DNA from 4 places in the Paenibacillus sanfengchensis genome. Region 4 is predicted to be linked to each of the others. Evidence: riboswitches for the same ligand, from Rfam matches in the RefSeq annotation. Region 4 holds a riboswitch; each other region holds the start of a gene.
What was found. Region 4 has a riboswitch for cyclic di-AMP ahead of V4U84_RS23270 (ubiquitin-like domain-containing protein). Riboswitches for the same ligand answer to the same signal wherever they lie in the genome.
Positions count from the first base shown of each region.

Region 1: it holds a riboswitch for cyclic di-AMP, as region 4 does, so the genes downstream of both, V4U84_RS06430 (APC family permease) here and V4U84_RS23270 (ubiquitin-like domain-containing protein) in region 4, are expected to answer to the same signal.
Region 2: it holds a riboswitch for cyclic di-AMP, as region 4 does, so the genes downstream of both, V4U84_RS25485 (C40 family peptidase) here and V4U84_RS23270 (ubiquitin-like domain-containing protein) in region 4, are expected to answer to the same signal.
Region 3: it holds a riboswitch for cyclic di-AMP, as region 4 does, so the genes downstream of both, V4U84_RS15040 (hypothetical protein) here and V4U84_RS23270 (ubiquitin-like domain-containing protein) in region 4, are expected to answer to the same signal.

Region 1 covers NZ_JBAGJC010000003.1:34,161-37,419, forward strand. Annotated here, with positions in the region: gene V4U84_RS06430 (APC family permease) at 1-1,036, opposite strand, end outside; cyclic di-AMP (ydaO/yuaA leader) riboswitch at 1,173-1,369, opposite strand; gene thiD (bifunctional hydroxymethylpyrimidine kinase/phosphomethylpyrimidine kinase) at 1,581-2,399, opposite strand; gene V4U84_RS06440 (acyl-CoA-like ligand-binding transcription factor) at 2,503-3,045, opposite strand; gene V4U84_RS06445 (PEP/pyruvate-binding domain-containing protein) at 3,154-3,259, opposite strand, start outside.
Region 2 covers NZ_JBAGJC010000022.1:46,470-49,728, reverse strand. Annotated here, with positions in the region: gene V4U84_RS25490 (C40 family peptidase) at 188-664, opposite strand; cyclic di-AMP (ydaO/yuaA leader) riboswitch at 671-808, opposite strand; gene V4U84_RS25485 (C40 family peptidase) at 1,051-1,542, opposite strand; cyclic di-AMP (ydaO/yuaA leader) riboswitch at 1,545-1,679, opposite strand; gene V4U84_RS25480 (hypothetical protein) at 1,901-2,731, opposite strand; gene V4U84_RS25475 (M1 family metallopeptidase) at 2,889-3,259, opposite strand, start outside.
Region 3 covers NZ_JBAGJC010000006.1:144,564-147,822, reverse strand. Annotated here, with positions in the region: gene V4U84_RS15050 (OsmC family protein) at 1-195, shown strand, start outside; gene V4U84_RS15045 (hypothetical protein) at 333-770, opposite strand; gene V4U84_RS15040 (hypothetical protein) at 785-1,276, opposite strand; cyclic di-AMP (ydaO/yuaA leader) riboswitch at 1,424-1,595, opposite strand; cyclic di-AMP (ydaO/yuaA leader) riboswitch at 2,104-2,267, shown strand; gene V4U84_RS15035 (hypothetical protein) at 2,383-2,787, shown strand; gene kdpF (K(+)-transporting ATPase subunit F) at 2,915-2,992, shown strand; gene kdpA (potassium-transporting ATPase subunit KdpA) at 3,048-3,259, shown strand, end outside.
Region 4 covers NZ_JBAGJC010000016.1:95,354-98,612, forward strand. Annotated here, with positions in the region: gene V4U84_RS23270 (ubiquitin-like domain-containing protein) at 1-806, opposite strand, end outside; cyclic di-AMP (ydaO/yuaA leader) riboswitch at 1,066-1,273, opposite strand; gene V4U84_RS23275 (TatD family hydrolase) at 1,467-2,258, opposite strand; gene V4U84_RS23280 (HD domain-containing protein) at 2,270-3,259, opposite strand, start outside.

The sequences.
Region 1 (3,259 bases), on a different contig from region 4:
CAAGGCGATCTCCACGAACGGTGAACATCCGGGCGATATATTTATCCTTTGCCAGGTTGACCGCCAGCAGCGGAAATGCCGAATACCCTGTGTTCGCGGCAAGGACGAGAATCATTGCGGTGATTCCCTGAATCGCGAAATACATCCCGCCTCTGCCGAAGGTTGCCGAGGCGATTTGCGAAACGACCGTTTCCTCGCCTTTTGGCGAGATGCCGTAGTAATACGCGAGCCAGACGATTCCGGTAAACAGCAAAGCCAGCAGAATGCCCATCGCCGCCAGGGTTTTGGAAGCATTCCTCGGGGCGGGGTCCTTAAAATTCGGGATCGCATTGGAGATCGCCTCCACCCCGGTCAAGGCCGAACTCCCGGACGCAAAAGCCTTCAACAGCAAAAACAAGGTCAGCCCGGCGACAGGTGTACCGATCGGGGCGTGCAGATCGCTCGGGACCTGGCCGGTCATAATCCGATACAATCCCGCACCGATCGTTATGAAGATGATCAGGACGAACAAGTACACCGGATAAGCCAGAATGGAAGCCGACTCGGTAATGCCGCGCAGGTTGAGAACGGTAATCAGCACAACCAGCAGGCAAGCGATCAGCACATTATAAGGATGCAGCGACGGAAAGGCGGAAGTAATGGCGTCCGTCCCCGCCGAAATGCTGACCGCCACCGTCAAAATATAATCAACCAACAGGGCTCCGCCCGCCAGCAGGCCCGCATTAACACCAAGGTTCTCCTTCGACACCACATAGGCGCCGCCCCCGTGCGGATAAGCGAAAATCACTTGTCTGTAGGACAGGACGAGAGCCGTCAGCAGCACGAGAATTCCTACGGCAATCGGGATGGAATACCAAAAGGCCGCCGCCCCGATGGCCATCAGCACAATCAGGATCTGTTCGGGACCATAGGCAATGGAGGACAGGGCATCCGAAGACAGAATCGCCAGCGCTTTCGTTTTACTGAGCTTTTGTTCCCCCAGTTCCGTAGACTTCAGCGGCTGACCGATGAGCACTCTTTTTAGCATGGTAAACATAACTGCAACACCTCATAGTTGGTTTAAGATAGAATACCCATTTTCTTCGGAAAAAAAAGCATAGGGGAGCACAGCAAAAAACCACAGAGGTCAGAACCCCTGTGGTCCATGTCATGTCTGCATGGTCACAGTATCATCCTCTCCCGAACTACGCTTACGAGGTTAGCTGTCGGATTAGGGTGGCGAGAATCACCCCTCCGCGAAAGCCCTGACTGAAAGCTGCCGCGGATTCACCCCCTGCCGCTTTGATTTGGCCGATACTCTCCCGGCCAAACGTTGACGACAAATCGGTTCCCCCGTTTTCCCTTACTGGAAATTCAGCGAATTTTGATATGAAATCCATGAGTGAATATACTCCTTTCACTTATCCGTGTAAAACCCTTGATGTGCCCGATTTCACGAAACATTGACCCAAAAGGGTTCGATTAAGCGCTTACTTCCCTTATTTTCATTTCCTTTCATGATTTATCAGCCCACGTCAAATGTAAGAAAAGGTCCTGCTCTCCGCACAGGAGAACAAGACCTTAAATGGAGGGCCATGGTTTTATTGCTCGCCGTTCAAGCGATACCCCGCGTGAAAAACGGGACCTACAAATTCGTTAAATGCGTATCCGGAGCGGATCGCGGCCGTCACGAATTTTTTCGCTTTCTCCACCGCCTCCTTGACCGGCATGCCGCAAGCCAGCCCGCCGGTTACCGCGGCGGCAAATGTACAGCCCGCACCGTGGTTGTGGGCCGGTTCGATTTTATCGCTCTCCAGGATCGTAAATTCGGAGCCGTCGTAGAATATGTCGAGCGCTTTTTCGCCCTCGAGAGCCTTCCCGCCTTTGATAACGACGTTCCGGGCCCCCCGTTCCCGAATTCGTTTCGCCGCTTCCTTCATATCCGCCACCGAGGTCAGACGCCCCATTCCGGACAATACGCCCGCTTCGAACAGGTTCGGCGTGGTCACGGTTGCCAGCGGCAACAAAGAATCGCGAATCGCATCCGCGCTTTCGGGATTCAGCACTTCGTCCTCGCCCTTGCAGACCATTACCGGGTCGATGACGACATTTTGCTGCCGATTCCGCTTAATGCAGGCTTCCACGACTTCGATGATCGCCACGCTGCCCAGCATTCCCGTTTTCATGGCCGCAACGGGCCCGCCGGCAAATACGGTCTTCAGCTGTTCGGCAACGAGGGCCGCATCCACCGGATATACGCTGTGATGCCAGCCGCGGTCCGGATCCATCGTCACGATGGTGGTCAACGCGCTCAATCCATAGGTCCCGTATTCCTCAAAGGTCTTCAAATCCGCCTGGATTCCCGCCCCGCCGCTGGAATCGCTGCCGGCTATCGTCAATGTTTTCAGTATGGTTGTCATGTCCATTACCCCTTTGCGAAAAACTTTACTGTTTCGGCCTTTATTGTAGCATTATTTTCAGAAAGTCAGTGGAGTTATTTTCAGCTTTGGTTCTGTACCGGTCTTACAGAGAGAATCCTTTTTCCAGATGGCTTAGCGCTTCCTCCAAAAGCTCGGCAAAATCGGTCTCCGGATTTTTCGCATAATGAAGTATCACCGAAATATTCACACCCACCACAGCTCCGGCTAAAGTGCGGATCGCCAGATCCTCCGGGTGGCCGCCGACCCGCCCCGCGACGATATCCGCGATCAGATGCATCATCTGCGTCATGTTGTTCACCAACGCCGCCCAGAGCTCCGGAATCGAAATCACCAGCTGATTCCGCTCGCGCATCGTGGACAACTCCTCGGCGGACATATTAGAAATCTCCGAGATCATGGCGTTTTTCAACGCATGAATAGGACTTAAACCGGGAGGCTGCTCCTCAAAAGCGCGAATAAGCAGGGAATCATAATTATCACGGGTCAGCACATCTTCCTTACTGGAAAAGTACCGAAAAAAAGTGCTGTAGGATATCTCCGCCGCCTCGGCAATCTGCTCCACCGTAGTGGCCCTATAGCCCTGTTCGCGAAACAACCGCATCGCGTGCTTCTGGACTTCAGCCATAGCTTTTGCCTTTTTGCGCTCGCGTAGGCCTCCGCCCTGGTTTCTTTTCTCTGATATAGCCCCCACCCCAATTCAATTTTTGTTCCACCCACTGTAGTTTACAGATTATCACTCCGAAAGTATTTGGACAATGCCCTGCCCCCCATCGACAATGACCCGGTCTCCCGTTTTCAACAGAGAAGTGGCGTTTCCGCATCCAACCACCGCGGGAATC
Region 2 (3,259 bases), on a different contig from region 4:
GACAGTGGAGTCCGGGAGAGGAAACGGCGATCGTGAAAAAATAAATTTTGGCGGAAAGGCCATATTTGGAAACCTTTTTGAACGGACTTTCGTTATATGGTATATAGCGAAAAAAACGCAGTGGTTCCGGCAAGAACCACTGCGGTATTAACTAAGTTGAGGTGAGCGCCTCAATTTGGCGTAGGGGTCATGATTCTGCGGCATATGTGGAATAACCGGTTTTGCTGAGAATTCTTTTGGCCCCGACATATTTTGATTTATAGTAACTGCTGTTTAATTTATCCGTACGAATTCCTTTGGATGAAGAGGCGTGCGCAAATTTCCCCTCACCGATGTAAATGCCGACATGGGATACTTTATTCTTGCCCAAGGTATTGAAGAATACGAGATCCCCCGGCTTTAACTGGCTTTTGGCGACAGGCGTGCCTTGTTTGTACTGGGCTGAAGAGACCCGGGCGAGCTTGACCCCCATCTGCTTGAACACATATCTCGTAAATCCGGAGCAATCAAATCCGCTTGTGGAGACACCCCCGTATTTATAAGGCGTTCCGTAAACAGAGTTAACCACGCTGTTCAAGGTCGTGTCTTCGGCCGATACGCTCCCTGTCCCCAAGGTGAACAGAATCGCCAAACTTGTCGCTGCTGCTGCAAATGTCTTTCTCATGATGTAAAGTTCTCCTTCCAATGCCTGCGAGGTTAGCTTGAGGATTCGGTTGAAGGTTCCCTATGATTCCTATGTATCGGTAATCAATTCACCCAAAATGGTTCCCCCGTTTCCCGGGTGCCGGGAATTCGGCTAGTCTAGTTGAATGCACCCAAAGTTGTGACGTGGCGAACAATGTTTACAAAGTTGTTACTATTTACTTTGGTTATTGTACCAAGCCTAACTTGCTTTGGCAAGCTATTCTAGGGTTGCCGGATATTTTAATTCTATTGTCCTGTTTATGCCGGGGAGAGACGGGTAATTTCTCCTAAACGGGATTTCCCAAACAGCCATGAAAAAACCCGCAGTCTACGACTCGAAAGAATCGCTGCGGGCCTTTGCCGGAATTATTCTACATCGTCATGCTCTTGGGAGTCGGTGGTGACTTCTTCGTACTTATCGGTACTCAGAATCCGTTTCGCTCCGACATAACGCTGTACATAATACTTCTCACTCAGTTTGCTGATGACTACGCCCTTGGAAGAAGATGCGTGGGCAAACTTGCCATCACCAACATAAACGCCGACATGAGAAACGCCTTTACCGGAAGTGTTGAAGAACACGAGATCGCCGGCAATCAGCTCTTCCTTCTCTACGGCCGTTCCCATCTTGTATTGGGCACCGGATTGATGGGGCAGTTTAATACCGATCTTCGAAAAGACGTACATGGTAAATCCGGAACAATCGAAGCCGGACGTTGTAGTGCCGCCGGAAGAGTACTCCGTTCCCAAGGCCGTATCGATGACGCCGTCCAACGTGGAATCGGCGAAAGCGCTCCCAGTGCCAACGGAGAAAAGAATGGCCAGACTTACTGCTGCTGCGGTCAACTGTTTCTTCAAGAAAATGCTCCTTCCAATGCCTACGAGGTTAGCTTAAGGATTCGGTTGAAGGTCCCCTATGATCCCTCTCTTGCGAGATCAATTCACCCAAAGTGGTTCCCCCGTTCCCCGCCAAGGGAATTCGGCTGTAGTTTACATCCGATTTACTTACATATTCGACACCCGACATGATTCTCCTGCCAAGGTGACAAAAATAATTACAAAATCGTTACTGAATTGTGCTGTTGCTATTGTAACAAAGGCAAGTATATTTTGGCAACGGCTATTTAGCAAGATTCAGAGGCGAAAACACAGGGAAAAGCCCCCGCTTTTCCGCGGAGGCCTTGTGGTGCAAGGGATAGACAAAGATGAAAAAAATTTAACCTTTATGTAACTTGGTCTGCCAGAGTTCATATTGAGAGGATATACTCCAAATTTGAAATAGGCTGCGGATAAAAGGATAGGTTTGCTGTAAAACCATGGCGGCCAACCCGGTCCAGATCCAAGAGAAGGCCCCGCAGATGAGAAATAAGACGGCTCCGGCCGTGCCGAGGATGAGGGAGATGGCGATGCCGGGCAGCAGGTGTCTGAGGCTGATTAGAAGGGAGTTCCAAACTCCCGTCTTGAACAGATAGCCAAATTGGGAGAACAATAGGAGCTGGCGAATGAGCCAGCCGTAGGCCGCCCACCCCAAAAGCAGCCCGATGATCGCCAGCAGGGGGCCCAGACGGCCGCCCCCCGGGATGAGCCAAGGCCAGAGGGCCGCTAACTTCGGGATGATCCATAACCCCGGCAGGGCGAGCAGAATCAGCTCCAGCAGGAAAAAGAGAGTGACCGGCTTCCAGAATTCCTTCATGCCGCGGAAGAGCGGAAGCCCGGCCCCTTGCTCCTCCGGAGGTTTCATGCCGTAAAGAATACCGGCTTGAAACAACGGGGTCATCAGCAGACGCAGGGCAATCAGGCCGAACAGCATCCACAAATACTGGTGGATCGCCGGGCTCCGTCCGAGCTCGATTTGTCCCTCGATCAAGTAAAGAACCTGGCTCAACTCATTCGGTGGGGGATCGGGATACCGCGACAGCAAGGCGATCACGGCCGAGTGAATTAGCCGGTAGAAGAACAACCCCCAAAGCAGCTGGTACAGAAACAGGATGATCACAGAGGGAAATTGGCTTCGAACAAGCCCCCATCCATTCCGTACGTAGGTCATTATTTTCCCTCCTAAAAGTTTTGTGAGCGTTACATCTTAGAGATAGCTGCGTACAAAACTTACTTCGAAAGCATAGGCCTGGTTTTGTGAGCGTTACATCTTAGAGATAGCTGCGTACAAAACTTACTTCGAAAGCATAGGCCTGGTTTTGTGAGCCCTACCAGACGAGCGTCCCCAGCAGCGCTTCCAGCAGTTTTACGACGCCAAGCGTAGCCCGGGTGCCGGTTGGCTCGGCAATTTCGGCCCTCATGTAATTGTTGATGTGTTTGTTCTCGAGAACCAGCGAATAATCGGGATCGACCTGCACCCAGTCCAAAGGTTCTTTATACTGCAGCTTCATCTGAACGGTTCCACCTTCGCCGTTCCAGACTTTGCGGACCGTATGTCCGTCCTTGAAGCTGAAGAGAAGCGGAATTTTGGGGGCGTTTCCGCCCCGACGGCTTAAAGTAACCTTTGATTCATACAGGGGCGCCCCGTTCTTGTTGGCGATTTGATTGACTATGATACGGTCCACCGAGAAGTCGGCCA
Region 3 (3,259 bases), on a different contig from region 4:
GGAGTCCGCAAGGAAGAGCCCCCCAAAGGATTTGCCTCGATCGAGCTGATCTTTAAGGTAGACGGCGATATTCCCGATTACCGGATTTGGAAGGCCATTGAACTCGGGACTTCGAAATATTGTTCCGTATCGGACTCGTTAAATGCGACGATTACACACAGACTCATTCTGAATGGCGTGGAAGTGTTTAAATAAGAACGACGGAAATGGAGGATACTCATAGTCTGGACACTTAGAAAAAAAGTGCCGGGACTGTGGGTATCTTTTTGTCTACTGATGAGAGCATCGGAGTCATATATGATGGTTGGAGCGAAAGCGATTCTGGGTTTTTCTTATAATATCGAAAAATACGCTATAGATTCATGAATCAACTGTGCTGCGTTCCACGGGCGGTTGCTGAAGAGGCTTCTCTTATATTCGGCTCCGGCCGCTGCTTTGAGGCGGGACTGCCTGGACAGAGCGGTGTCCAGCAAGGCGGATCGGACCAATGCCAGTTGTCCCGGGAGCCATTCCGAGCCTTTGGAACGAACAATTTCCAAGGCTTCTTCTACCGATTGGTTTCGGATGGACCGCAAAAAATCCCCCCATTTAATCAAGTCGAACCCTTTGCCGTCCGTAGAGACAGGACAAGCGCCGAAACCGCTGCAGTCTCCGCAGGAAAGTTTCAGGATGCAATACCAGCATTCTTGGGAGCCCCGGGCGGCAATAACAAAAGATGGAGGTCCACTAAAGGCGAACAGTTCAATTCGCGTTAGTCTATTGTTATTCATCTCCGTAACCCTCCTCAACCGTTCAACCAATTAAAATCGACATGATGCATGTTCTCAGCCTTGTGAATATAGCTTCGGATTTCCGTTTCGTTTTCGCAAACGGCAGAATGCTCCAGCCATACGGCGTATTTTGTTTTGTGAACAAAGGTTAAATGAGCGGGAAACGACGCTTGCAATTTCAGCACATACCAGCCCGGAGGTATCCGGAGCCAAGGTTTTCGAAAAGCTGCCAGAAGCGGAAGGCGCAAGCGCGCCGACCAATCTTGTTCCTGCTGTTGTTTCCTGAATTCCCGGTAGATCTCGTGCAAAACCTCTATATCCGTGCATTCTTGACAGGGTGCCGGTGCGCCGAACTGGCGGAATATCCCGATCTTGTTGTCGCCGAAACCATAACCTACGATAAATCTTTGCCCGTGTTCTTCATACCAGAACGCTCCAAAATACAGGTAACGCAAGCTAACCGGGTCCAGAAGATTCCGATGCGATCCCCAATAATAAGTCCTCATGTCGATCCTCATCCTCCCATAGGGTTAAAATGTTTAAAAGCTCGTTTGTCCGCATGCTTACAACAAAAAAACCGCCGACAGAGAATAAACCCCTGCAGCGGTTTGTGCGGACGGGCAAAATGCCCCGACGCAAAAGCACGGAAATCAAGGTTCTCTCTGCTGCGCTTACGAGGTTAGCTGTCGGATTCGGGCGGTGAGAGTCGCCCTACCTTACGAGACCGATAACGTCTCACTTCGGATTCACCCCAAGTTGGACCGAATTTGCGGTCCGATGGTTCCCCCGCTTCCCGCCATAACGGGAATTCAGCGTTCATACAAGTCGAAGAATTCACGGTTCTAACTATAATTCAGGTCCGTATAAAAAAGGGGTAAATAAACCGCCCACGGGTGTAAAAAAACCGTAAAAATGATGAAAAGCCTTGTAAACATGAGTATTTGCGAGGAAAAAAAAGAGTTTCCATTTTGATAACGCTGCCTTTATCCTAGAACTCCTTATTTCAGTGGATACTCATGCTACAGCGTTTTACAATCATTTTGTCAAGGAGTAAGATACGGTCCATGAATTGAATTGCTATTCGATTCTAATGGAGCTGCCGATCCAAAACGGGGAGTCAACGGACCGAAGCTTGTGTGGGAGCAAGCCGATCGGAACCGGGAACGAAATCGTTCGTTCACGACTCGATCAGCGAAGACGGGCGTCTCTCACCGCCTGTAAATGTCAGCTAACCCGTAGATAAAGGATCGTGTGCTATTGAGGGAGAGGATGAATCAATCGGTTATTCATAGTTTTTTCTGCCACAGTCTCGGAAAACTGTGACTTACAATAATCTTTTAAAACGCTGAATCCTTGGAAGACTCAAGGAACGGGGGAACCAACGAAACCGCGCTCGGTTTCATGGGGTGAATCACTCGGCACTCTCAAATGCCTGGTGTAGGGCGACTCTCACGCCCGAATCCGACAGCTAACCTCGTAAGCGTATGGAGAGGCAACATTTTGTCGCGGGCCGATCAGGACGAAAGCGTCATGAGCGAGAAGCCGCGGAAAAGGTTCCTCTTTTCCAAGGCTTCTTTTTGTTGCCTTTTTCCTTGATTCGGAGGAGGAGCGCATGGAGAAAAGCCGTATTTTAGTGGCCGCTTCGAATAAAGCGGGGAGAAACTTCATTCGGTTGCTTATGTACCAAAAAATTCCGGTAGCAGCCTTAACCAATAACAAAAGGGAAGAAAAGCTGCTGAGGGAAATCGGAGTGAATGAGATTTTGCGTGTAAGTACTACCCGTAATAAGGTGGGTGAGATACCTGTATTTCCGATCGGGCGAGTTTTCATTTTTGAGTCCAGTCTACCGCTGAGCTGCCAGTATTTACAGTTTGTTGCCCGGTTTTCCAGCAAGGCGATAACTGTTGTGACGACCATGTGGCATCCCGAGGCGATTTATAAAAAACTCGGTGCTTCCTATGTGATATACACAAAAAACGGGGAAGTCGGGTTTCTACTCAGCGATCTGACTGATTAATTATTTGGAGGAGTGTCGTAATGCTGGATATTTGGATGGGACTAACGTTAGCCGCAGCCTTCGCGCTTGTGATCGGATTTGTCGTTTGGTGCGGGAAAACGGTAGCGGACTCGGGAGGCGAACACGAATGACGATCGTGTTGATGTTTACGCTCGTATTGCTGATCTATTTGATCTATGCCTTACTTCATCCGGAAAAGTTTTAACGAGTGTTTAATCTTTATCTTTTTTATAGCGGCAATACCAGGGAGGAACGGTCAAATGGATATATTGCAAATCGGAATTGTGATCGGCATTTTGCTGCTGATTGCCAAACCGCTTGGAAATTATTTGTTTTATGTTTTTTCTAACGAACCCAATCGCACGGATAAAATATTCGGATGGGCCGAGAAGCCCATTTATGCGGTCATCGGGCTGAAGCGCCGCCCGGGCATGAGCTGGAAACGCTACGCGATCAGCTTCGTCGCGACCAA
Region 4 (3,259 bases):
CCTTTCGTCGTAAGGCCGCTGATATTAACCGCGTTGGCGCTGCGGGAAATGCTGGCGGATGCGACTGCTGTCGGTTTCTTCGTGCCTACGGCAACGACTTTCGGCGATCCGGTCTTTTTGACCTCTTTGCCGAGCCAGTGTTTGGACACGAATTTTCCGTCTTCATACACTTTTTCGATGTTATGAACTACAACGCCTTTGCTCCCCGGAGAAATCACCTTTGTCTTTCCCTTAAGCAGGTTCTTGTCGGAGGTTTTCACCACGGTGAAAGGAACGTTCTGCGTAGTCTGCACCTTTTGTCTGGTAACGCGGACGACCTTGATTTTCAAGTTCGCCGAGACTTTGCCGTCCAAGGCCGGTGTAATTTTATCGTCCTGCCCCAAAGTGATGCCAAGTTCCTCGATTGTTTTCCGGACACTATCCTGTGTCGTGAAATGAGTCTTTGTCGTTCCATCTACGCTTACCTTCACAGGGACGGAGCGAACGATGACAATCCGGTCCCCGTCTTGAATCGAACTCGCCAGGGAAAGCGACACTTCATCCTCCGGCTTCAAAACGATAGATTGTTCTTCCAGCACTTGATTGACCAGCGATTTCCGGGTTTCGATCTGCTGACTCTTCCCGTCAACAACCAAGTATACTTTTTTGCTTTGGCCATAAAACCAAATCAGGATGATGAGAACTACCGCGATGGACAAAATTCCGACGACCGAAATCTGACGTAAATGTTCTTGTTTCCACCGCATTGCGTAAGACATGCTGGATGAGCGTGATTCATGGGATTCCTCATTGCGGAAAAGGCCCATTTCTTCCGTCCTCCTTCATAGTCCCGCCGTCTAGGTCGAATCGTGTTACATATGACGTGACTACATTTCAATTTTACGAAATGCCCTAAAAAAGCCCGCATTCCGTATCCTGCCCCAGTCTACCCGGCATCAAGTCACCTCCTGTTTAACACAGTATGATGACCCTATTACGTTTATTCAAAACAAAAGAAGCCTTAGAAAGAGTAAGAGGCTCTCTTTCGTGGCTTCCGAATGTCTTGGTGTAGTAGGATGCACGAGTTTGCCCTCTCTTAGTACGCTTACGAGGTTAGCTGTCGGGTTAGGACGCAGAGAGCCGCCCTTTCTCCGTCATTCGCTCATGGCGCAACGACCTTGAATTCACCCCAATGACCCGATAAAGAAATCAATTACAGGCCGGACGAATAACCTTGCGGCGCTGTAGTCGGTTCCCCCGTTCCCCATGATCGGGGACTCAGCGAGACTGGTTCATGGAACCATATAACGGAATCGTCAACGGCATGTTAACGACCCCAAATCGATTACTGAAAAGATTCTATCCTGTTTCGATGCATGTTGTAAAGGACGAATCAACAACGTTTATTTTAATAATTGGTTAAAAAAATGTAATATTCTCGCTCAAGTTGGTTAAAAAGCATTAATCTTTCCGAAATGCTCTTTTTTTTACTGGTTTTTCTCCCGATTGCTTGGAATACCAAATCGTTCCAGCGCATTTCGGGTCGTAATTTCCGCGATTTCCTCCACGGATATCCCCTTCAATTCGGCAGCCGCCTCGGCCACCAAACGGACATGACCGGTCTCATTCCGTTTTCCTCGAAATGGATGAGGTGTAAGATATGGGGAATCCGTTTCGATCAGCAACCGATCCAAGGGAGTCTTCGCCAATACCTCTTTGGGCTGCTTTGCATTTTTAAACGTAATCGGTCCGCCAAACGACAAATGAAATCCCAAATCCAGACACATTTTGGCAATTTCCCAGCTGCCCGAATAGGAATGCATCACCCCGCCAATCTCGTTCGCTCTCTCCTCGCGCAGGATCCGAACAACATCTTCATGCGCATCCCGGTTATGTATGGAAATCGGCATTCCCAGCTCTCTGGCCAGCCGAATTTGCTTGCGGAATACCTCGTGCTGGACCTCCTTGGGGGACGTATCCCAGTAGTAATCCAGGCCGATTTCTCCGATAGCGACGACCTTTTCATGTTTGCATAAATCTGCAATCCAGTCCAAATCATCTTCTTTCATCGTAATGGCGTCCTGCGGATGCCAACCTACCGCCGCATAAATAAAATCATAAGTCTCGGCCAGCTTCATCGTCGTTGGGATCGTCTCGCGGTTAAAACCGATGTTGATCATCCGCGTTACCCCTTGCGCCAAGGCGCGTTCAATCGCATCATGGCGGTCTTCGTCAAATTGCGGCGCATCCATGTGCGTATGCGTATCAAATAATTCCATGATTCTCCCTCCTACGTTCCCTGTTCAAAATATTCCGCGATATGCCGCGGCAGCCGGTCCATGGCCGGTCTCAACTTATTATCCGGATAGTACAAATGATATTTGCCCCGGTGCAGACCGCTAATCGAACGCACAATGTCCGACACCTCGGAGATTTCCTTCAACTGATCCTGCCGGTCCAACAACAAGATCTGCTTGTCCCGAGACTCACCGTTCGGACGAAACACATCATAAGGCAGATCGGTCGGAAAATCAATTTCCAGGTCATATTCCGGATGAAGGCCGGCCCTTTCGAACGCACTGCGAATTTCGTCAATCGTTTCCAGATCCATCGACTCCACTTCTACATATTTATACAATTTCCGGTTTAAAAATCGTGTGCACAAGTCGCTTAGCAGCTCATCCGATTCTACCCTCCACTGCATAAAAGCGGTCTGTACCAACGCCTCGTCAAGCAGCAGATATTCCTGCACAGTCAGCTCCCGGTTGAACAGGCCCGGCAGCGGCTCCGGAAGAAACCGAAATACGTGTCCGCCCGCGTAAAGCTCCTTCGCACGCCGGAAGATTTGCCGCAAAATAATCTCCGAACTGCGCGTCACCGGATGGAAATAAATTTGCCAATACATTTGATATCTTGACATCAGATAGTCTTCCACCGCATGCATTCCCGATTCCTTGACGACAATCCGCCCCTGAAAAGGCCTCAGCATCCGTAATATCCGGTCCATGTCAATTGTTCCGTAGTTCACGCCAGTAAAATAGGCGTCCCTCAACAGATAATCCATGCGATCCGCATCCAACGGGCTGGATACTAAATTCACCACAATCGGATGCTCATAATCTTTGCGGATGACCGCAGCGACCTTCTCGGGGAAATCCTCCCGGTGTCTGCGGAGGACCTCGCCCACTTCGGTATCCCCAAGCAGGATTTTGCAGGTCCAGTCCTCATGGTTCATCTGAAACGCTTGCTCAATGGAATGGGAGAACGGCCCATGCCCCAG